DNA from 3 places in the Cobetia sp. UIB-001 genome. Region 2 is predicted to be linked to each of the others. Evidence: predicted binding sites of a transcription regulator. Region 2 holds the regulator's gene; each other region holds the start of a gene.
What was found. The regulator LexA, encoded in region 2, represses DNA repair genes until DNA is damaged. The targets are predictions, from matches to a motif close to TACTGTNTANNTANACAGTA.

Region 1: the regulator LexA is predicted to act here: its motif matches at 2,086-2,105, upstream of recN (DNA repair protein RecN).
Region 3: the regulator LexA is predicted to act here: its motif matches at 3,952-3,971, upstream of ruvC (crossover junction endodeoxyribonuclease RuvC).

What each region holds. Positions count from the first base shown of each region.
Region 1 covers NZ_CP058244.1:140,461-147,419, forward strand. Annotated here, with positions in the region: gene fur (ferric iron uptake transcriptional regulator) at 1-128, shown strand, start outside; gene recN (DNA repair protein RecN) at 329-1,999, opposite strand; gene grpE (nucleotide exchange factor GrpE) at 2,376-2,999, shown strand; gene dnaK (molecular chaperone DnaK) at 3,203-5,125, shown strand; gene dnaJ (molecular chaperone DnaJ) at 5,295-6,446, shown strand; gene HA399_RS00670 (esterase-like activity of phytase family protein) at 6,584-6,959, opposite strand, start outside.
Region 2 covers NZ_CP058244.1:997,777-1,004,735, forward strand. Annotated here, with positions in the region: gene pyk (pyruvate kinase) at 1-242, opposite strand, end outside; gene topA (type I DNA topoisomerase) at 1,015-3,657, shown strand; gene HA399_RS04255 (DUF6586 family protein) at 3,657-4,136, shown strand; gene HA399_RS04260 (hypothetical protein) at 4,389-4,628, shown strand; gene lexA (transcriptional repressor LexA) at 4,773-5,402, opposite strand; gene HA399_RS04270 (TetR/AcrR family transcriptional regulator) at 5,969-6,646, shown strand; gene HA399_RS04275 (L,D-transpeptidase family protein) at 6,646-6,959, shown strand, end outside.
Region 3 covers NZ_CP058244.1:1,988,689-1,995,647, forward strand. Annotated here, with positions in the region: gene HA399_RS08355 (hypothetical protein) at 1-79, shown strand, start outside; gene HA399_RS08360 (D-2-hydroxyacid dehydrogenase) at 218-1,270, opposite strand; gene HA399_RS08365 (FmdB family zinc ribbon protein) at 1,590-1,814, shown strand; gene aspS (aspartate--tRNA ligase) at 1,962-3,749, shown strand; gene ruvC (crossover junction endodeoxyribonuclease RuvC) at 4,030-4,608, shown strand; gene ruvA (Holliday junction branch migration protein RuvA) at 4,921-5,535, shown strand; gene ruvB (Holliday junction branch migration DNA helicase RuvB) at 5,776-6,819, shown strand; gene ybgC (tol-pal system-associated acyl-CoA thioesterase) at 6,816-6,959, shown strand, end outside.

The DNA of each region.
Region 1 (6,959 bases), 860 kb from region 2:
TCATAGAGTTCTGTGATCCCGAGATCGAGCGCCGTCAGCGCGAGATCGTCGAGGAGCACGGCTATGAGCTGGTCGAGCATGCGCTAGTGCTCTACGTGCGCCCCAAGGGCGACAAGAGCGATAGCTGACGCGGGTTGCGTCAGGGATGACGTGGCCGGAGAGCCTTCTCCGGCCAGATACACGAACGGCCGCCCTCAGGGGCGGCCGTTCGTGTATCTGGCGTTCATGTTTCCTCAATCCATGACTCTGGCGTTCGTCTTGTTGAGGAGCGTCATTGGACGAATGGACGTCGCTGGCAGTGCATGAACGGCGACTTTGACGACAGCGCTCAGTGGCGGCTGTCGGCAGCGCCGAGCATCTCGCGGGCGTGGGCGAGGGTCTGCTCGGAGAGGTGAATGCCGCCCAGCATGCGTGCCAGCTCGCGCACACGGCCGCTTTCATCCAGTAGCGCCATGTGCGTGCGGGTCGTGTCCTTCTCGGCCTGCTTCTCTATATGCAGGTGCTGATGCGCCTGTGCGGCGACCTGCGGCAGGTGAGTGACGGTCAGCACCTGGCCCTTGTCGCCCAGGCGACGCAGCAGCTGACCGACGATCTCGGCGGTAGCGCCGGAGATGCCGACATCGACTTCATCGAAGACCAGGCTGGGGATGGTCGAGCGACTGGCGGCCACGACCTGGATCGCCAGTGACACACGCGAGAGCTCGCCGCCGGAGGCGACCTTGGCCAGCGCACGTGGCGGCTGGCCCGGGTTGGCGCTGATGCGGAAGTGGATGCGTTCCATGCCTTCCGGCTGCGGGCGCTCCCGCGCCTCGATGGCGACCTCGAAGGTGGCCTTGCCCATGCCGAGGAAGGCCAGCTGGTCCTGGATGTCGCTGGCCAGTTGCGGGGCGGCAGTGGCGCGTTTGGCGCTCACCTCACTCGCCAGCCCCTTCCAGGCCTCGCGACGCTGAGCCACTTCTTCCCGCAAGGCTTCGATGGCCTCCTCATCGCCACCCAGGCCGTCGAGTTCTTCGCTCAGACGCTGATGAAGGCCATGCAGCTCGTCCGGCATCACATGATGCTTGCGTGCGATCTGGTGAATGCGGCTCAGGCGCTCATCGACGAAGGCGAGACGCTCGGGATCGAGTTCGGTGACTTCCACGAACCGATGCAATTCACGCGCCGCTTCTTCTATCTGGATGCGCGCTTCCTCGAGCATGCCCAGCGCACTGGCCAGTGAGCCATGCTCGTTGCCCGGCAGATGCGCCAGACGTGCCAGGGCCTGGTTGAGGCGTGGCAGCGCACCTTCTTCGTCGTGATCACAGCATTCGGCGGCGGACTGCGCCTCGGCCAGAATCTGCTCGGCATTGGCCAGCGTTTCCTGCTCCTGTTCCAGGGCTTCCAGCTCCCCTTCGCACAGCGCCAGTTCATCGAGCTCCTCGACCTGATAGCGCAGCAGCTGGCGGCGTGCACGCACCTCATCGCCATCATTGCTCATGCGCTTGAGGCGACGATGCGCCTCCTGCCAGTGACGGAAGTCCTCGCGCAACTGGGCAGCCTGAGTCTCCAGGCCCGCATATTCGTCGAGCTGACGCAGATGCGTCTCTTCCTTGAGCAGGGAGTGATGCGCGTGCTGGGAGTGGATGTCGATCAGGTGCTCGCCCAGCTCGCGCAGGTCGGCGATGGTGCAGGGCGTGCCGTTGATCCAGGCCTTGGAGCGGCCGCTGGCGGTGATGACGCGACGCAGCAGGCAGTCGTCGCTGCCCAGTTCGCGCTCATCCAGCCACTGACGGGCGTCGCCAAGCTCACTGATATCGAAACGCGCGATGAGGTCGGCGCGGTCGGCGCCATGACGCACGCTGCCGGCATCGGCGCGCTCGCCCAGACACAGGCCGAGGGCGCCGAGCAGGATGGACTTGCCGGCACCGGTCTCGCCGGTGATGGCGGTCATGCCGCGGCGGAAATCGAGTTCCAGCGTTTCGACGATGGCAAAATCTTGGATGGCGAGTTGCAGCAGCATGACTACCTCCGAGGGGGCTTTGACGTACGCCGTGCTGGGAGAACATCAGCGGACCCGGACTCGATGGGCGGGCTACGGTGTCGCCATACAGTATGTTTATACAGTGAACATGGCTTTTTATACAGCACGTTCGGGTGGCCTTCAATCCATGCCGGACTCAGTGGGGAGAAAAGCCTGCGGCAAGGCTTGAGAAGCGATGTGCTGTCCCCATATAGAGGCACTGACACTTTCAGTCGGCAGCAATGGCCTGGCCTTGCTGCCTCTCAAGGCAACTCATGGCCTGTCTGTCAGCCAGTGCGCGTGATGCTTCGCGACAAGCTCAGCAGGCCACGAATCAGGGCAATGGCGCATAGACGCCGGCCCGCAGGAGATCAGCATGGCTCAGGACCCGCAGACCCCGATGGACGAAGAGCTTCAGCGTGCCGCTCGCGATGCCGAGCCGCAGCCGGAAACGCCGGAAGGTGAAGTGATCGACAACGTACTGGATGCCGACGATACCGGCGCCGAAGGCTCTCTGGTGGACAACCCGGAAGCCGAGATGCTGGCCGCCCAGGTCGAAGAGCTTGAGCAGGCCGTCAAGGAAGCCAAGGACCAGGCACTGCGTGCGGCTGCCGATGCGCAGAACGCGCGCCGTCGTGCCGAGCAGGACGCCGAGAAGGCGCGCAAGTTCGCGCTGGAGAAGTTCGTCAAGGAAATGCTGCCGGTGGTGGATTCCCTCGAGAAGGCACTGGAATCCATGTCGGGTGACGAAGCGGCCAAGACCCACGTCGAAGGCATCGAGATGACCTTGAAAATGCAGCTGGATGCCCTGAACAAGTCAGGCGTCGAGCAGCTGGATCCGCACGGCGAGCCCTTCGATCCGGAATACCATCAGGCTGTCGCCATGGTGCCGTCCCCGGACGCGGAGCCGAACAGCGTCATCGACGTGATGCAGAAGGGTTACACCCTCAATGGCCGCCTGGTGCGTCCGGCGATGGTGGCAGTCAGCAAGGCCTCCTGAGGCCTGCGCGCTCCCGACGCCCGATAGGCGTTGGATCGCGCCCTGTGGGGGCTCAGGGCGATCCGGCCCGGGAAAATTTGCCCGGCCGGGTCTTGAAACCCTGACACGCGACCCCATCTAGAGAAACAAGTTCAGGCACCGACACAAGGTGCCGACATCCAGACTTATCTTTCAGGCTAGCAACAGATTCGAGGTATACGATTATGGGACGCATCATCGGTATTGACTTGGGTACTACCAACTCCTGTGTGGCAGTGCTCGACGGCGAGAAAACCAAGGTCATCGAAAACGCTGAAGGCGGTCGCACCACACCGTCCATCATCGCTTACACCGACGACAACGAGATTCTGGTCGGCCAGTCGGCCAAGCGTCAGGCAGTGACCAACCCGGAGAACACTCTCTTCGCGGTCAAGCGCCTGATCGGTCGCAAGTTCAAGGATGATGTGGTTCAGAAAGACATCAAGATGGTGCCGTACAAGATTGTCGAAGCCGACAACGGCGACGCCTGGGTGCAGGTGAAAGACAAGAAGATGGCACCGCCGCAGATCAGTGCGGAAATCCTCAAGAAGATGAAGAAGACCGCGGAAGACTACCTCGGTGAAGAAGTCACCGAAGCCGTCATCACCGTTCCGGCCTACTTCAACGATTCCCAGCGTCAGGCGACCAAGGACGCCGGCCGCATCGCGGGTCTCGACGTCAAGCGCATCATCAACGAGCCAACTGCCGCAGCCCTCGCCTACGGCATGGACAAGTCTCGTGGTGACAAGACCATCGCGGTCTACGACCTGGGCGGCGGTACCTTCGATATCTCCATCATCGAAGTCGCCGACGTCGACGGTGAGACCCAGTTCGAAGTGCTCGCCACCAACGGCGACACCTTCCTGGGTGGTGAAGATTTCGACATGCACCTGATCAACTACCTGGTTGACCAGTTCAAGGCAGACAGCGGTATCGATCTGTCCGGCGACAACCTCGCCATGCAGCGTCTGAAGGAAGCCGCCGAGAAGGCCAAGATCGAGCTGTCCAGCGCTCAGCAGACCGACGTGAACCTGCCGTACATCACGGCTGACAACACCGGTCCGAAGCACCTGAACGTCAAGGTGACCCGTTCCAAGCTCGAGTCTCTGGTCGACGACCTGGTCGCACGCTCCCTGAAGCCGTGCCAGACCGCGCTGTCCGACGCCGGCCTGTCCGCCTCCGAGATCGACGACGTCATCCTGGTCGGTGGTCAGACCCGCATGCCGCTGGTGCAGTCCAAGGTGGCCGAGTTCTTCGGCAAGGAAGCTCGCAAGGACGTCAATCCGGATGAAGCGGTCGCCGTCGGCGCCGGCATCCAGGGCGGCGTGCTGGGCGGCGACGTCAAGGACGTGCTGCTGCTGGACGTGACGCCGCTGACCCTCGGTATCGAGACCATGGGTGGCGTGCTGACGCCGCTGATCGAGAAGAACACCACCATCCCGACCAAGAAGTCCCAGGTGTTCTCCACCGCTGACGACAACCAGGGCGCGGTGACCATCCACGTCCTGCAGGGTGAGCGCAAGCAGGCCGCGCAGAACAAGTCTCTGGGTCGCTTCGACCTGGCCGACATTCCGCCGGCACCGCGCGGTGTGCCGCAGATTGAAGTCGCCTTCGACCTGGATGCCAACGGTATCCTGAACGTGTCCGCCAAGGACAAGGCGACCGGCAAGGAACAGTCCATCGTCATCAAGTCTTCCGGCGGCCTGTCCGACGACGAGATCGAACAGATGGTGCGTGACGCGGAAGCCAACGCCGACGAAGACAAGAAGTTCGAGGAAATGGTCCAGCTGCGCAATCAGGCCGACGGCATGATTCACGCGACCAAGAAGACCCTGACCGAAGCCGGTGACAAGGCCGAAGCCAGCGAGAAGGAAGCCATCGAGACGGCCATTTCCGAGCTGGAAGAAGCCCTGAAAGGCGACGACAAGGATGCGATCCAGGCCAAGCTGGATGCACTGACCGAAGCGTCCGGCAACCTGGCGCAGAAGCTCTACGCCGAGCAGGGCGCCCAGGGTGAGCAGGCTGCCGAAGGTCAGGCTGGCAAGAAGCAGGACGACGACGTGGTTGACGCCGAGTACGAGGAAGTCAACGACGACAAGAAGTCCTGAGGGATTTCTTGAACGACGTCTGATGACAGCGCGGGAGCCTTGTGAAGGTGTCCCGCGTTGTCGTTTGCATCGGTGGCGCCTTGCGCTAGCCGCGAGCCACCGGTGACAACCGGCATTCCAGAACAGACCGGCAGCCTCAGGCTGCCAGCAATCCAGGCGGACCTGATCCATGTCCAAGCGTGATTATTACGAAGTGCTTGGTGTCGAGCGTGGCGCCGACACCAAGGACATCAAGAAGGCGTACCGACGCCTGGCCCAGAAGCATCACCCGGACCGCAACCCGGATGATGAAACTTCGGCCGAGAAGTTCCGTGAAGTCTCTGAGGCCTATGAAGTGCTGTCCGATGCTGACAAGCGCGCCGCCTATGACCAGTTCGGTCATGCCGGTGTCGATGGTCAGGGTGGCGGTGGCTTCGGTGGCGGCGGCTTTGGCGGTGGTGGTGCCGGCGGCTTCGGCGATGTGTTCGGCGATGTCTTCGGTGACATCTTCGGTGGCGGCGGTGGTCGTCGCAACCCGAACGCTCCGCAGCGCGGCAGCGACCTGCGTTACAACCTGGATCTCGATCTGGAATCGGCGGTTGCCGGTACCACGGTCGATATCCGCGTGCCGCGTCTGGCGGCCTGTGGCCACTGCGATGGCGATGGTGCCGAGCCGGGTTCCAGCAAGGAAACCTGCCCGACCTGCAATGGCATGGGCAAGGTGCGCATGCAGCAGGGCTTCTTCGCGGTCGAGCAGGCATGTCCGACCTGCCACGGTCGTGGCGAGAAGATCAGCGTGCCGTGCCGCAAGTGTCACGGCGAAGGCCGCGTCCAGGAATCCAAGACCCTCTCGGTCAAGATTCCGCCGGGCGTCGACACCGGCGACCGCATCCGTCTGAACGGCGAAGGCGAGGGCGGTGTCAACGGCGGGCCGTCAGGTGATCTGTATGTGCAGGTCAACCTGCGCGAGCACGAGATCTTCAAGCGCGATGGTCGTCACCTGCAGTGTGAAGTGCCGATCAGCTTCGTCGATGCGGCGCTGGGCGGTGAGCTCAACGTGCCGACCCTCGACGGACGTGTCGTGCTGAAGATTCCGGCCGAGACCCAGACCGGCAAGCTGTTCCGTCTGCGCGGCAAGGGCGTCAAACCGGTGCGCGGCGGCCCCGCCGGCGACCTGCTGTGCAAGGTGGTCATCGAGACCCCGGTCAGCCTGAATGAAGAGCAGAAGGAGCTGCTGCGTCAGTTCCAGCAGAGCCTTGGTGATACCGGCAAGAGCCATTCACCGAAGGAGAACAGCTTCTTCGATGGCGTGAAGAAGTTCTTCGAAGACATGAAGCCCTAGGCATTCGCCTTGCCGTCTGCGGGCCAGCCCCGTGGACGGCCCTCATGCCAGAGAGCCCCGCATTCGACTTGTCGAGTGCGGGGCTCTCTGGCATGAGGGCCCAGTGGCTCAGTCCAGTAACACAGCCCGGGGCGTGGCTATTCCTGCGCTGATTCAGCCGTGAAGGCCTCTGGCTCGATGACGGCAAAGCAGCTCAGCAGCGTGGTCTGGAAGCTGCTGAAGTTGTCATCCGAGATCATCAGGAAGCGATTGCCTTCCAGATGCGTCAGCCCTTCGAAGTTGTCCAGCGACCAGCCATCGCCGCTCGACAGGCGTGCCAGGGTGCGCACCTCGGCCTGGGTGCCGGGCTCGCCGAGATGCGCGCGGCGCAGACTGATCACCAGCGGGAAGGGCGGTGAGAAGGCGCGCTCCAGCATCAGCATGTCACCGTCGGGCAGCATCTCCATTGCGGTCAGGCTCGAGCCGGTGTCGCTGGCCAGCGGGTAGCTCCACTCGTGCTTGTCATCGAGGCTG
Region 2 (6,959 bases):
CGGATCTTCGGACCCTGCAGGTCGCCCAGCACGGCGACGCTGCGGCCCTGGGCGGCGGCGGCCTGACGTACGGCCTCGGCGCGCATGCGGTGATCTTCGGGGCTACCGTGGGAGAAGTTGAGGCGTACCACATCGACTCCGGCACGAATCATCGCGTCGAGCACACCCGGCTTGTCACTGGCAGGGCCGAGAGTGGCGACAATCTTGGTGCGGCGGATCGGGCCGTTGAACGCGTGCGGCATGAAAGCATACTCCTTGAACACTGGCGTGATGGACTGGCTGGTAACGCAAACCAGGTTGTTGTCATTTTACTACATTGAAGGCTGAAAGGGAGCCTGTCGAGTATCGTCGGCTGTCGTTGTCCATTCTCGTGATCACGATCGGGACTGCAAGGGGTGACGTGAAGTATGCCGAGCGATTGTTGCGAATACGTTGTCGCGGGTACGCGGACATGGGCTGGGGCGCTAGGGTATGCCGCGCTGCGCCATGCGGGCGCGGCCCGTCATTTCGACGCCTGACGGCCAAGCGTCGCATGCTCTCTGCGGCAGCGTCGTGGTGACTGCCCCGTCACGTTAATGTCCGCCGGCTGGCTTTCACTGACAGCCATTCCAGTGCTACCTATATAGTGGCAATACCCTGCTGAGCGAAATTTCCGCTCATCGGCCCAGCGCAGACCCTGTACCGGCCGCGTGTATCGGGCCCGTTGACCGCTGCCATGCGCTGATGACCTATGCTCAAACCCGGCTCGGATGCCGGATTGCCACGACCACATGCCTGATGGCTGTCGATGTCATTCGGCGCAAGCCGCACGCTGACATGGCGGGTGGCATGGCATGTCTCGAGGCTGTCGCAGAGGCGACCTGTCGAGCCGCCCTGACGAGGCGTCAGTCTCAACATTGCTGGTCAGCGCTGAAATGCTGGGGTAGGGTAGGCGCATTTTTCGGCTGGGACAAAACCCAGCGCGACGAGTCATTCGCCGGCGCAATCAGCGCCGGCCAGGAGATGCGAGCAACCATGGGCAAGTCACTGGTGATCGTCGAGTCGCCCGCCAAGGCCAAGACCATCAACAAGTATCTCGGCAACGACTTCGTGGTGAAGTCGAGTGTCGGGCACATCCGCGACCTGCCGACCAGCGGTAGCGGCAAGCAGGCCACCGACCCCAAGGAACGTGCCCGTCAGGCGGCGGAGACTCGCAAGATGTCGCCCGAGGTCAAGGCGGCTCACAAGGCGGAGAAGGCCAAGACCCAGTTGATCCGCCGCATGGGGGTCGACCCGGAAAATGGCTGGGAGGCGCATTACGAGATCCTGCCCGGCAAGGAAAAGGTCGTTTCCGAGCTGACGCGTCTGGCCGAGAAAGCCGACACCATCTATCTCGCGACGGATCTGGACCGCGAAGGTGAGGCGATTGCCTGGCACCTGCGCGAGACCATCGGTGGCGACGATTCGCGTTACAAGCGCGTGGTGTTCAACGAGATCACCAAAAAGGCGATCACGGCGGCCTTCGATGAGCCGGGCGAGCTGAAGATGGATCGCGTGCATGCCCAGCAGGCACGCCGCTATCTGGATCGCGTCGTCGGCTTCATGGTCTCGCCGCTGCTGTGGGCCAAGGTCGCTCGTGGCCTGTCCGCTGGTCGTGTGCAGTCGGTTGCCGTGCGTCTGATCGTCGAGCGTGAGCGCGAGATCCGCGCCTTCATCCCCGAAGAGTTCTGGGATGTCCACGCTGAGCTGGCAGCCGCCAGTGGTGAAGCGATCCGTTTCGAGCTGGCGCGTCAGGATGGCAAGGCCTTCCGTCCGACCAGCGAGAAGGAGACGATGGATCGCATCGCGGCGCTGCGCACGGCCAAGCTCGCGATCACCAATCGTGAAGACAAGCCGACGCGCTCCAAGCCGAACGCGCCGTTCATCACCTCGACCCTGCAGCAGGCGGCCAGTGGTCGTCTCGGCTTCTCGGTCAAGAAGACCATGATGATGGCCCAGCGTCTCTACGAGGCGGGTTACATCACCTACATGCGTACCGACTCGACCAATCTGTCGGCGGACGCGGTGGCTACGGCACGCGACTTCATCAGCGAAGAATACGGCAGCAACTACCTGCCGGAAGCGGCCAACGTCTACTCCAGCAAGGAAGGCGCCCAGGAAGCGCACGAAGCGATTCGTCCTTCCGAAGTGTCGCGCCGCGCCACCGATCTCGCCGGCATGGAGCGTGACGCCGAGCGCCTGTATGAGCTGATCTGGCGTCAGTTCGTGGCCTGTCAGATGCTGCCGGCCGAATACCTGTCCTCCACGCTGACCATCGAAGTGGATGGCTACGAGCTGCGCGCCAAGGGTCGTGTGCTCAAGTTCGACGGTTACACGCGTGTCATGAAGCCGATGGGCAAGAAGGAAGAGGACCAGTCGCTGCCGGACCTCGCCATCGGCGAGAAGCTGGACCTGGTCGAGCTGCAGCCGCTGCAGCACTTCACCAAGCCCACGGCGCGTTACACCGAGGCCAGTCTGGTCAAGGAGCTGGAGAAGCGCGGTATCGGTCGTCCGTCCACCTATGCCGCCATCATCTCCACCATCCAGGACCGTGGCTACGTGGCGCTGGAAAACCGTCGCTTCTATGCCGAGAAGCTGGGCGATATCGTCACCGATCGCCTCAGCGAGTCCTTCAAGGACCTGATGGACTTCGGCTTCACGGCGCGCATGGAAGACTATCTCGATGAGGTGGCCAACGGCGGGCGCAACTGGCGCGAGCTGCTGGACACCTTCTACGCCGAGTTCAAGGCCGAGCTGGACCACGCCCAGTCCGAAGAGGGCATGCGTCCCAACCAGCCGGTGCCGACGGACATCGCCTGCCCGACCTGTGGGCGTGAGATGCAGATTCGTACCGCCTCGACCGGGGTCTTCCTGGGCTGTTCCGGCTACAACCTGCCGCCCAAGGAGCGCTGCAAGACCACCATCGATCTGCTGCCGGGCGATGAAGCCGTGGCGGCCGATGCCGGTGAAGATGCCGAGACGGATGCGCTGCGCGCCAAGCGTCGCTGCCCGATCTGCGCCACCGCGATGGACAGCTACCTGATCGATGAGCAGCGCAAGCTGCACGTCTGCGGCAATAGCCCGGACTGTGTCGGTCATGAGGTCGAGGAAGGTCAGTTCCGCATCAAGGGTTACGATGGCCCGGTGATCGAGTGCGACAAGTGCGGCTCCGACATGCAGCTCAAGACCGGGCGTTTCGGCAAGTACTTCGGCTGTACCAACGAGAATTGCAAGAACACCCGCAAGCTGCTCAAGTCCGGTGAGGTGGCGCCGCCGAAGATGGACCCGATTCCGATGCCGGAACTTGCCTGCGTCAAGGTCGAGGACCACTACGTGCTGCGCGATGGCGCCAGTGGCCTGTTCCTGGCGGCCAGTCAGTTCCCCAAGAATCGCGAGACGCGTCCGCCGCTGGTCAAGGAGCTCAAGGCGCATGCCGACGAGCTGCCGGAGAAGTATCACTTCATTCTCGAGGCCCCGGATCAGGACCCGGATGGACGTCCGGCGCAGATTCGCTTCTCGCGCAAGGTCAAGGCTCAGTACGTCATGACCGATGAGGAAGGCAAGGCGACCGGTTGGAAGGCGACCTACGACAACGGCCGCTGGGTCGTCGAGGACAAGCGCAAGGGAGCCAAGAGCTGATGAGTCAGCGTGCCCGTACCAATCAGCTGCTGTATCAGGCCGAGTTGCTGCTGGCCCAGTCAGCAGCCTCTGGCGACGATGAGCATGCCGTGGCGCGTCGCATGGCCGGTGAAGAGGGCGCGCTCGCCCTGCTGGAGCTGGCGCTGGCGTCATTGCTGGAAGAATGTGCCGTGACGGCGCGCTGGCCAGAGGGTAGCTGGCGCGAGCGCCTGGCGTCGCCGCCGACGCCCATCGCCGAGGTCGAGCAGCTGCGCAGCCTGCTGGAGCGTTCCGATAGCTGGTTGTCTGAGCTGGTCGCGGATGTGACCCGCCTGCATGAAGAGGGCGGCGTCGCGCGCCGCGAGGAATCGCGTTCGCGGGGTGATGGTCTGATCATCGCGGCAGCCTCGAGCGCCTCGCTGGCCGAGCGTCTCAGCGCCGCCATCACGGCATTCAAGGCGCTGCTGCCGCAGCTGCGTGAGTCGAGTGTCGAGTGGTAGGTCAAGGCGTTGATCTGGTGCTGCACGCTGGTGATGACTGGCGCATGGCAATCGGGTGACGTTTCGCCTTCACGGGTGCTAGACTGATCGCATTGTGGCAAGCCCTGCATTCTCCGGTACGACCATGGCTCTGGCTGTGGTCGTACTTTTTTCTGCGTCGCTGATGGCAACGCGGTGCCGGGCTTGCCAGCCGTCGCGCTGACGATTACAACGACGCCGGTATCTCGCGAGATGCCGTGCAGGAGGAATGACGTGTCCGATCCCGCCGTACTTGAAATTGTGCAAATGGAAGATGGTGAAGTGATTCTGCGCGCCGCGGAAAGCGAAGGTGAGCCGCTGCTCAGCATTCGCATTTCGGACGAGGCCGCCGATCTGCTGCGTGACAATCGTTTCGAGGTCGCGCGTGAGATGATCGACCACGCCATCACCCGGACTCGCCTCTGGGATGGCGAAGAAGACGAGGACGAGCAGTCAGAAGGCATCGTGCACTGATTCATCGCTCGCGCTTCGCGCACAAAAAACCCGCCTCGAGGCGGGTTTTTTGTGCAATGCGTGCGGCTTTTCTGTTGCTCAGAGCTCTGCGAGAAAGGTGCTGCTGGGCATAGCTCGTTGCTCAAAGCGCTGCTGGTCAAGGCCTCAGTGCAGGCCGCCATCGCGGATGACGCCCACCCCGAGACCTTCGATCTCCAGGCTGTCCGTGCGCAGGTCGACCTTGATCGGCGAGAAGTCCTCGTTCTCGGCTTCCAGCCACACGTAGTGCCCGTCACGGCGGAAGCGCTTGACGGTAACTTCATCCCCCAGACGTGCCACCACGATCTGTCCGTCACGCACGCTGCTGGTGCGGTGCACGGCCAGCAGGTCGCCTTCCAGAATTCCCACGTCCTTCATCGACACGCCGCGCACGCGCAACAGGTAGTCGGCAGCCGGCGAGAAGTAGTCGCTCGGCAGCGGGCAGTGACGGTCGATATGCTCGCTGGCAAGAATCGGACTGCCGGCGGCCACTTCCCCGATCACCGGCAGACCATCGTTGGCGCTGTCGTCGACGTCAGCCAGCGACGGCACGCGAATGCCGCGAGAGGTGCCCGGCACCATCTCGATGGCGCCCTTGCGCTTGAGGGCACGCAGATGCTCCTCGGCAGCATTCGGTGAGCGGAAGCCCAGCGCCTGGGCGATTTCGGCCCGCGTCGGCGGGTAGCCAGAGGACTTGATGGTCTTGATGATGAAGTCGAAGACATCCTGCTGGCGCGGAGTAAGCGGCTGGGTCATGGCATTGCCTTTGGCCTGGGCGGCATCTTGAGCTGACGGCACGGGGTGTGCATCCATACAACTGTCATTGTATCCAGTCATGGCGGTCATGCAAGGCATCGTGGCTTGCGTGGTGGCCTCAAAGGGCAGGTAGTCGCCGAGATATCGCTGTCTGGCGACTTTTCGTGCCGATATCCGAGGCATTCTTTCTTGATGGGAATGTCTGGAAGTGAATGCCTGGAGGTGAATGTCTGGTGGTGAATGTCTGGAAGTGAACCCGGCCTGGCTCTGGCGGGGTGGTCAGTCACCGAGCTAGGCGAGCCCTTGAATCGGCACGGTCAGCGTTGAGGGAATATCAGGCTTGGCTAAACCTCTGGCGTTTGAAACGCGAGAGAATTGTCAGTCATGGCATGGCGCGCTAGAATCAAAGTGTTTCAAACGAATGTTCGCCGATGGCGGTGCTCACGGGTGCCATGATCGAACGCGCCTTGCGGTGAACCTGCACCACCTCATGAGAGAGTCGCCGCGCGGGGCTTGCACCGTGACCTACGACTCCAGTCCTTTTCTACCTGACAAGGGTTCCGCCCATGGCCCAGACCGATACCGTTACCCGCATCCTCGATACTGCCGAGGTGCTGTTCGCCGAGCGCGGCTTCGCCGAGACCTCACTGCGCAACATCACCAGCAAGGCCAAGGTCAATCTGGCGGCGGTGAACTACCACTTCGGCTCCAAGAAATCGCTGATCCAGGCGGTCTTCGCGCGCTATCTCGACCCTTTCAGTGAGCGTTTCCACGCGGCACTCGACAGCGTCGAGCAGCAATACGCCGGGCGTCAGGTGCCGCTGGAGGTCCTGCTGGAGGTGATGGCGCGTACCGTGCTGGAGGTGCCGGCCGAGCGCAACAGCCTGCGTACCTTCATGCGCCTGCTCGGGCTTGCCTATACCCAGGGTCAGGGCCACATGCGGCGCTATATCCGCGAGCATTACGGCACGGTCTTCAGTCGCTTCGCCGAGCTTCTGAAGCTGGCGACGCCTGATCTGCCGGACAACGAGCGCTTCTGGCGTCTGCACTTCATGCTCGGCAGCGTGATCTTCACCTTCTCGGGCCTGGATGCGCTGCGCGATATCGAGGAGGCCGAGTACGGCCATCACACCACGGTGCGCGAGCTGATCCAGCACATGCGTCCGGTGGTGGTCGCGGCGATGGCAGCGCCGTTGCCTGCCTCGCTCGGGGATGGTGAGGCGGTCACCCAGGCGGCCAGCTGATGGCCTGCTGGGTAGCGGTGGACCTCTCGCGCCAAAGCCTTGAGATACGTAGTGACGCGCCGAGTGGCAGTCGTGATGCGCCGCCCCCCGCGGCTGACCCTGACGCGCTGGTGCATGCCTGCGCGATCTCCAGCGGCCTCAACGGTATCGGCGAGCTCGACGGCAGCGGTTGCACGCCAACCGGCTGGCATGTGATTCGTGCCGCCATCGGGGCGGGCAATCCGCGTGGCGCCGTCTATCGCGGACGGCGCTTCACGGGCGAGGTGTTCACGCCCGAGCTTGCCGCGGAGCATCCTGAGCGAGACTGGATCCT
Region 3 (6,959 bases), 990 kb from region 2:
CTCACGCGGTCGTGTGGTGTCGTGGGACGCTGAAGGCAACGCCCTCAAGGCGGCGGGCATGCATATCCGCATCCGCTGACGCCAGGCCACTCATAAAAAGCCCCCGACTCGGCGCATATGCCGGTTCGGGGGCTTTTTTCGTGACGTGCCGATCACACCTGCCACTCGGCGTCAGTGGCTGTCATCGCGAGGTTGAGGCCGCGAGGCTGTGGCCGTGTCAGGCGTGTTCGCTCAGGAATGTCTCGATATTGGCCAGACTGAGATCGAGCATGTTCTGGCGCGCCTCCTGGCTGATCCAGGCATTGTGCGGCGTGACGATCAGGTTCAAGGGCGCACTCGCCGAATGGTGCTGGCTTTCCAGGGCCGAGAGCAGCGAGTGGCCTTCACGTGGCGGCTCCTCCGGCAGGCTATCCACCGCCAGGCCGCCGAGTTGTCCGGTGGCCAGTGCCTCCAGCGCTGCGTCCTCGTCGATGATGCCCCCGCGGGCGCAATTGACCAGCAGTGCACCGGGCTTCATGGCGGCGAGCGCCTGCTCATCGATCAGATGCTGCGTCTCTGGGGTCAGCGGGCAGTGCAGGCTGATGGCGTCAGCCTGAGGCAGCAGGCTTTCCAGCGCGGGGCGCTCGGCGGTGGGGGCGGTGCCCGGGCGGGCGGCAAAGGTCACGCGCATGCCGAACGCCTCGGCCAGCCTGCCCACCGCAGTGCCCAGCTCCCCCTTGCCGATGATGACCAGATGCTTGCCGGACAGCTGCACCACGGGGCGGCCCATCAGGCAGAAGGTCGCGCTGCGTTGCCACTCGCCCGCGGCGATGTCGGTCTGGTATTCCGGCAGGCGGCCTGCCAGTGCCAGCAGCAGCATCCAGGTGTGCTGCGCCACCGAGTGAGTGCCGTAGGCATTGACGTTCATGACCCGAATGCCGCGTGCTTCGGCGGCCGCCATGTCGATATTGTTGGTGCCGGTCGCCATCACCGCGATCAGCTTGAGGGTCGGCAGCTCATCCATGTGGTGCGCCTCGATGCGTACCTTGTTGACCATCACGATGGAGGCACCGCTCAGCCGTGGCACCACTTCCTCGGGCGCGGTCGCGTCATGGCAAACCAGTCCTTCCAGGCGGGCCTCGAGGCGCGAGAAGTCCAGTCCGTCACCGACGGAACCGGCATCTAGCATGACGGCCTGCGGGGCGCTGGTGGACGAGGCGGGCTCGCAGTGAGAGGAAGCGGGCGTGGAAGAATGAGAGGGAGACTGCGCAGTACGATCGTGATCGGACATAGGTGCCTCATGATGGCGTAGGAAGATAGACAGGAAGACAGAAAGGCTGGCCCGGAAATGACGAGTACGTAGCGTCTGGGCCGGTTTGTGCTTGGGTGTTGCCCCGCACGGGGCCGAGCACGCTATAATGTGCCCCTTTCGCTTTGACTTGAAAGCCGCTCAACTGGCCTTATTGTAGGCGTCTCTTTCTGGTGCTTGCGAAAGCTCTCATGTTGGGGCCGCAGGTGCGCTGAACGCAAGACGCGCCGCAAGGCATAACATTGTCATGGTTCACGGTGCTCAGACAGCCCCGTGACCAGTATTGTCAGGAAAGAAAACCATGCCGATCTATGAATACCACTGCAAGGCCTGTGGCCATCGGATGGACAAGTTGCAGAAGATCAGCGCTGCGCCGCTGACGGAGTGCCCGGAATGCAAGACGGACCAGCTCGAGAAGCTGGTCTCCGCCGCCGGGTTCCGTCTGGCAGGCAGTGGCTGGTACGAGACGGATTTCAAGTCCGGCAGCAAGAAGAATCTGGCCGGTGGTAGCGACAGCACCGCCTGACACAGCTGGGATAGTGCGTCAGGCATCAGCGTGATGAAGGTCAAGGGCGCCCAGCGGGTACCCTTGACCCTCATCGCCAACGGCAGGCCCTCTGAGACAGATGCGCATCAGCGCGTCGATCATGAATTTGAGCAACAAGGAATCAACATGCGCAGCCACTATTGCGGCAAACTGAACGAGACCCTGATCGATCAGGATGTCACTCTGTGCGGGTGGGTGCACCGCCGTCGCGACCACGGTGGCGTCATCTTCCTCGACATGCGCGACCGTGATGGCATCGCCCAGATCGTCGTCGATCCGGACACCGTCGATGCCTTCGCCACTGCCGACAAGGCGCGCAGCGAGTTCGTGCTGCGTATCAAGGGCCGTATCCGTCTGCGCCCGGAAGGCACCCAGAACCCGAACATGCCGACAGGCATGATCGAAGTGCTGGCCAAGGACGTCGAAGTGCTCAACACCGCACAGACGCCGCCGTTCCAGCTCGACGACCACAACAAGGTCGGTGAGGAAGTCCGCCTCAAGTATCGTTATGTCGACCTGCGTCGTCCGGACATGATCGAGAAGCTGCGTCTGCGCTCGCGCATCACTCACAGCGTGCGCGCCCAGCTCGAAGCCCTGGGCTTCCTCGACATCGAAACCCCGATCCTGACACGTGCCACACCGGAAGGCGCACGTGACTATCTGGTGCCGAGCCGTACCTACGCCGGCAGCTTCTTCGCACTGCCGCAGTCTCCGCAGCTGTTCAAGCAGCTGCTGATGGTCGCCGGTGTCGATCGTTACTACCAGATCGCCAAATGCTTCCGTGATGAAGACCTGCGTGCTGACCGTCAGCCTGAATTCACCCAGATCGACCTCGAAGCCAGCTTCGTCGACGAGCAGGACATCATGGGCATGACCGAGACCATGATCCGTGGCCTCTACAAGGAAGTGCTCGATGTCGAGCTGGGCGACTTCCCGACCATGCCGTATTCCGAGGCCATCAGCCGTTTCGGTTCCGACAAGCCGGACCTGCGTATCCCGCTGGAACTGGTCGATGTCGATGACCTGATGAGCGGCGTGGACTTCAAGGTCTTCTCCGGTCCGGCCAAGGACGACAAGGGCCGTGTCGCCGCGCTGCGTGTGCCGGGCGGTGCCAGCCTGTCACGCAAGGAAATCGACGCCTACACCAAGTTCGTCGGCATCTACGGTGCCAAGGGCCTGGCGTGGATCAAGGTCAACGAACGTGCCAAGGGCATCGAGGGTCTGCAGTCGCCGATCGTCAAGTTCATGGAAGACGTCGTAGATGAAGTGCTGGACCGCTGTGGCGCCGTCGATGGCGACATCGTGTTCTTCGGCGCTGACAAGGCCAACATCGTGGCCGAGGCCATCGGTGCGCTGCGCGTCAAGCTGGGTGAAGACCTCAACCTCTACACCCGCGAGTGGGCACCGCTGTGGGTCGTCGACTTCCCGATGTTCGAAGCCGATGCCAACGGCCGCCTGAGCGCGCTGCACCACCCGTTCACCGCGCCGTCCTGCACGCCGGAAGAGCTCAAGGCCAACCCGGAAGCGGCACTGTCTCGCGCCTACGACATGGTCATCAACGGCACCGAGCTGGGTGGCGGCTCCATCCGTATCCACGATCAGGCCATGCAGCGTACCGTGTTCGAGGTGCTGGGCATCGGTGAAGAAGAAGCGGAAGAGAAGTTCGGCTTCCTGCTCGACGCCCTGAAGTTCGGCGCGCCGCCCCATGGTGGTCTGGCCTTCGGTCTCGACCGTCTGGTGATGCTGATGACCGGCGCCAAGACCATTCGTGAAGTGATTGCCTTCCCGAAAACCCAGAGTGCCGGCTGCATGATGACCGACGCCCCGGGCGTGGTCAGCGGTGAGCAGCTCAAGGAGCTGAACATCCGTCTGCGTCAGAAGGTCAAGGTCGAGGACGAAAGCGGTCAGGCCTGATTCAGCGGCGCAAGACCGAGAGAGTGACTGGTGGGGCCGTCTGGACTGATTCGATCAGACAAGGGCGGTCCCGCGGTGGCAGGTTTGCCCCTTTGACCTGGTAGGCGAGGGGGCGAGCAAGCCCGACAAGGCGGTGCGAGACTGTTTGCTGGCGTTCACGTCAGGCGATGACAGTGTCGCACCGCCTTTTTTGTGGCATGGTGGCTGGTTATATACACAGTAAGAGCGATGGCGCGATGACGACAGCAAAGACGCAAGGTGTGAGAGACGAGGCGGCAGCATGATCATTCTTGGCATCGACCCGGGCTCACGTCTGACCGGGTATGGGGTATTGGATGTCTCTGCGGCTCAGCCTCGCTATGTGGACAGTGGCTGCATTCGCATGTCACAGGTCAGCCTGGATCAGCGCCTGGCGCAGATCTATGCCGGTATCAGCGAGGTGATCGCCCTGCATCGCCCCGCGGAATTCGCCATCGAGCAGGTCTTCATGTCCAAGAACGCCGATTCGGCGCTCAAGCTGGGCCAGGCGCGCGGGGCTGCCATCGTGTGTGCGGCCAATCATGGCTTGCCGGTGTTCGAATACGGGCCGCGGCAGATCAAGCAGGCCGTGACCGGTACTGGCGCCGCCGAGAAGTCTCAGGTGCAGCATATGGTCACGCATACGCTCAAGCTCTCCGCCACGCCGCAGGCCGATGCCGCCGATGCGCTGGCCATCGCCTTGACGCATTGTTTCGCGCGTCGACGCCTGACGCCCGGCAATGACCAGCTGGAAGCCTTGGGGCTGGGGAATACCAGTCGACGCAAGGGAACCCGCGTGCGGCGTAGCAGCAGCTGGCGAGACTTCGAGCCCGACGCCTGACATGCCGCTGAGCGACAAATGCGGTATTGTGCTCAATTAATAGCGATTTTTCAGTCACTTGTAGAGTGTCTGCCGAGCCTGGCAGCAGCCGATTGCGTGATGCGCCAAGCCGCGTGGCATCAGGCTTCGTGCCATCACCCAAGGTATGACTGTCAGAAAGATGCGACAAATTCGTCGTGACACTGGGACATGCCGCCTACGCTTCATCTTTGGTAGGCTTGCCCGCATTGTAACAATCCGTGCAGAGAATCGGGTCTGTGAGCAGCACGATCCCACCGAGCACGTTCTCTGCCGAGCAAGGACAGCCGCAACATGATTGGACGCCTGACCGGGACATTGCTGGAAAAACAACCGCCGCAGCTGGTGCTTGACGTACAGGGTGTCGGTTATGAACTGGAAGCTTCGATGAACACCCTTTTGGGCTTGCCGGCCGTGGGCGAACATTGCCAGCTTTACACCCACCTGGTGGTGCGCGAAGACGCGCAGTTGCTGTATGGCTTCGGCAAGGAGCCCGAGCGTCGTCTGTTCCGTGAATTGATCAAGATCTCCGGTGTCGGCCCGCGTCTGGCGCTGGCGATTCTGTCGGGAATGGAGCAGTCCGATTTCATTCGCTGTGTTCACGACGAAGACAGCCGGGCGCTGACACGTCTGCCGGGCGTCGGCAAGAAGACGGCGGACCGACTGATCATCGAGATGCGTGATCGCCTCAAGCATTGGACGCTGCCGGCGGATGATGGGCTGGATGAAATGGCGCGTGCCTCCCAGCCGCAACCGCCGGTCACGCATCCTCTGGCGGATGCCGAAGCCGCGCTGGTGTCTCTGGGCTACAAGCCTGTCGAGGCGGCCAAGATGCTCTCCGGGCTCGAGACCGGCGCCTCCACGGAAGCGCTCATCAAGGCGGCGCTGGCGCGCAAGATGGCCAGCTGAGGCCCCGCCAGGGCAGCAAACATGCGCCCTATAGTTTTCGTGAAGGAAACGGCGCATCGTGATTGGATTTATTGACTAGGGGTTGGCAGGTTACTGGGGTAGAAAGTGCGCGCTTGAACGCAGATGCGCTAGATCGTTGCACCGCCCTGGCAAACCTTGCCACCTGCCACTGACGCACGTTCATGGCCCATGACCCGCGTCATGTGCGTGACCTGCGTCATCAGGAGTTGAGCAAGCATCATGATGGAGTCGGACCGACTGATCTCCGCGGCGACGCATGATCCGGAAGAGCGGATCGATCGCGCCAACCGGCCACGCACGCTGAGTGACTACATCGGACAGCCCATCGTCCGCGAGCAGATGGAAATCTTCATCAGTGCCGCGCGAGGACGAGGCGATAGTCTGGATCACACCCTGGTCTTCGGCCCGCCCGGTCTCGGCAAGACGACACTGGCGCATATCATCGCCAGTGAGATGAGTGTCGATATCAAGTCGACCTCCGGGCCGGTGCTGGAGCGGGCAGGGGACCTGGCAGCGATGCTGACCAACCTGCAGGAAGGCGATGTCCTGTTCATCGACGAGATTCACCGCCTGTCTCCGGCCGTCGAGGAAGTGCTCTATCCGGCGATGGAAGATTACCAGCTCGACATCATGATCGGTGAAGGCCCCGCGGCCCGCTCGATCAAGCTTGAGCTGCCACGATTCACCCTGGTGGGCGCGACGACGCGCGCGGGGCTGCTGACGGCGCCGCTGCGCGATCGCTTCGGCATCGTCCAGCGCCTCGAGTTCTACGATATCGAGTCACTCACCGACATCGTGGCGCGCAGTGCCAGGCTTTCCGGCATGGAAGTCGAGATGGAAGGGGCGCTGGAGATTGCGCGTCGTTCCCGCGGCACGCCGCGTATCGCCAATCGCCTGCTGCGCCGGGTGCGTGACTTCGCCGAAGTGCGCTCGGATGGTCGCTTGACGCTGGAAGTGGCCGACAAGGCGCTCAACATGCTCAATGTCGACAGCCACGGCCTGGATCACATGGACCGTCGACTGCTGTTGGCGATGATCGAGAAGTTCGATGGCGGGCCGGTCGGGGTCGATTCACTGGCGGCGGCCATCGGGGAAGAGCGCGATACCATCGAGGATGTGCTGGAGCCCTATCTGATTCAGCAGGGCTTCATGATGCGCACGGCGCGTGGGCGACTGGTCACGCGCTCGGCCTATCTGCATTTCGGGATCACCCCACGTGAAGAGCAGGCGCGGCTGGGGCAGGAAGGAAATGACGCGTCATGACATCTGAAGACGCAGGAAATACGTTGAAGGGTGAAGCTGCATGTTTTCACCACACTGTGCGCGTCTACATCGAGGATACTGATGCCGGTGGCATCGTCTACTACGTGAATTATCTGCGCTTCATGGAGCGCGCGCGCAGT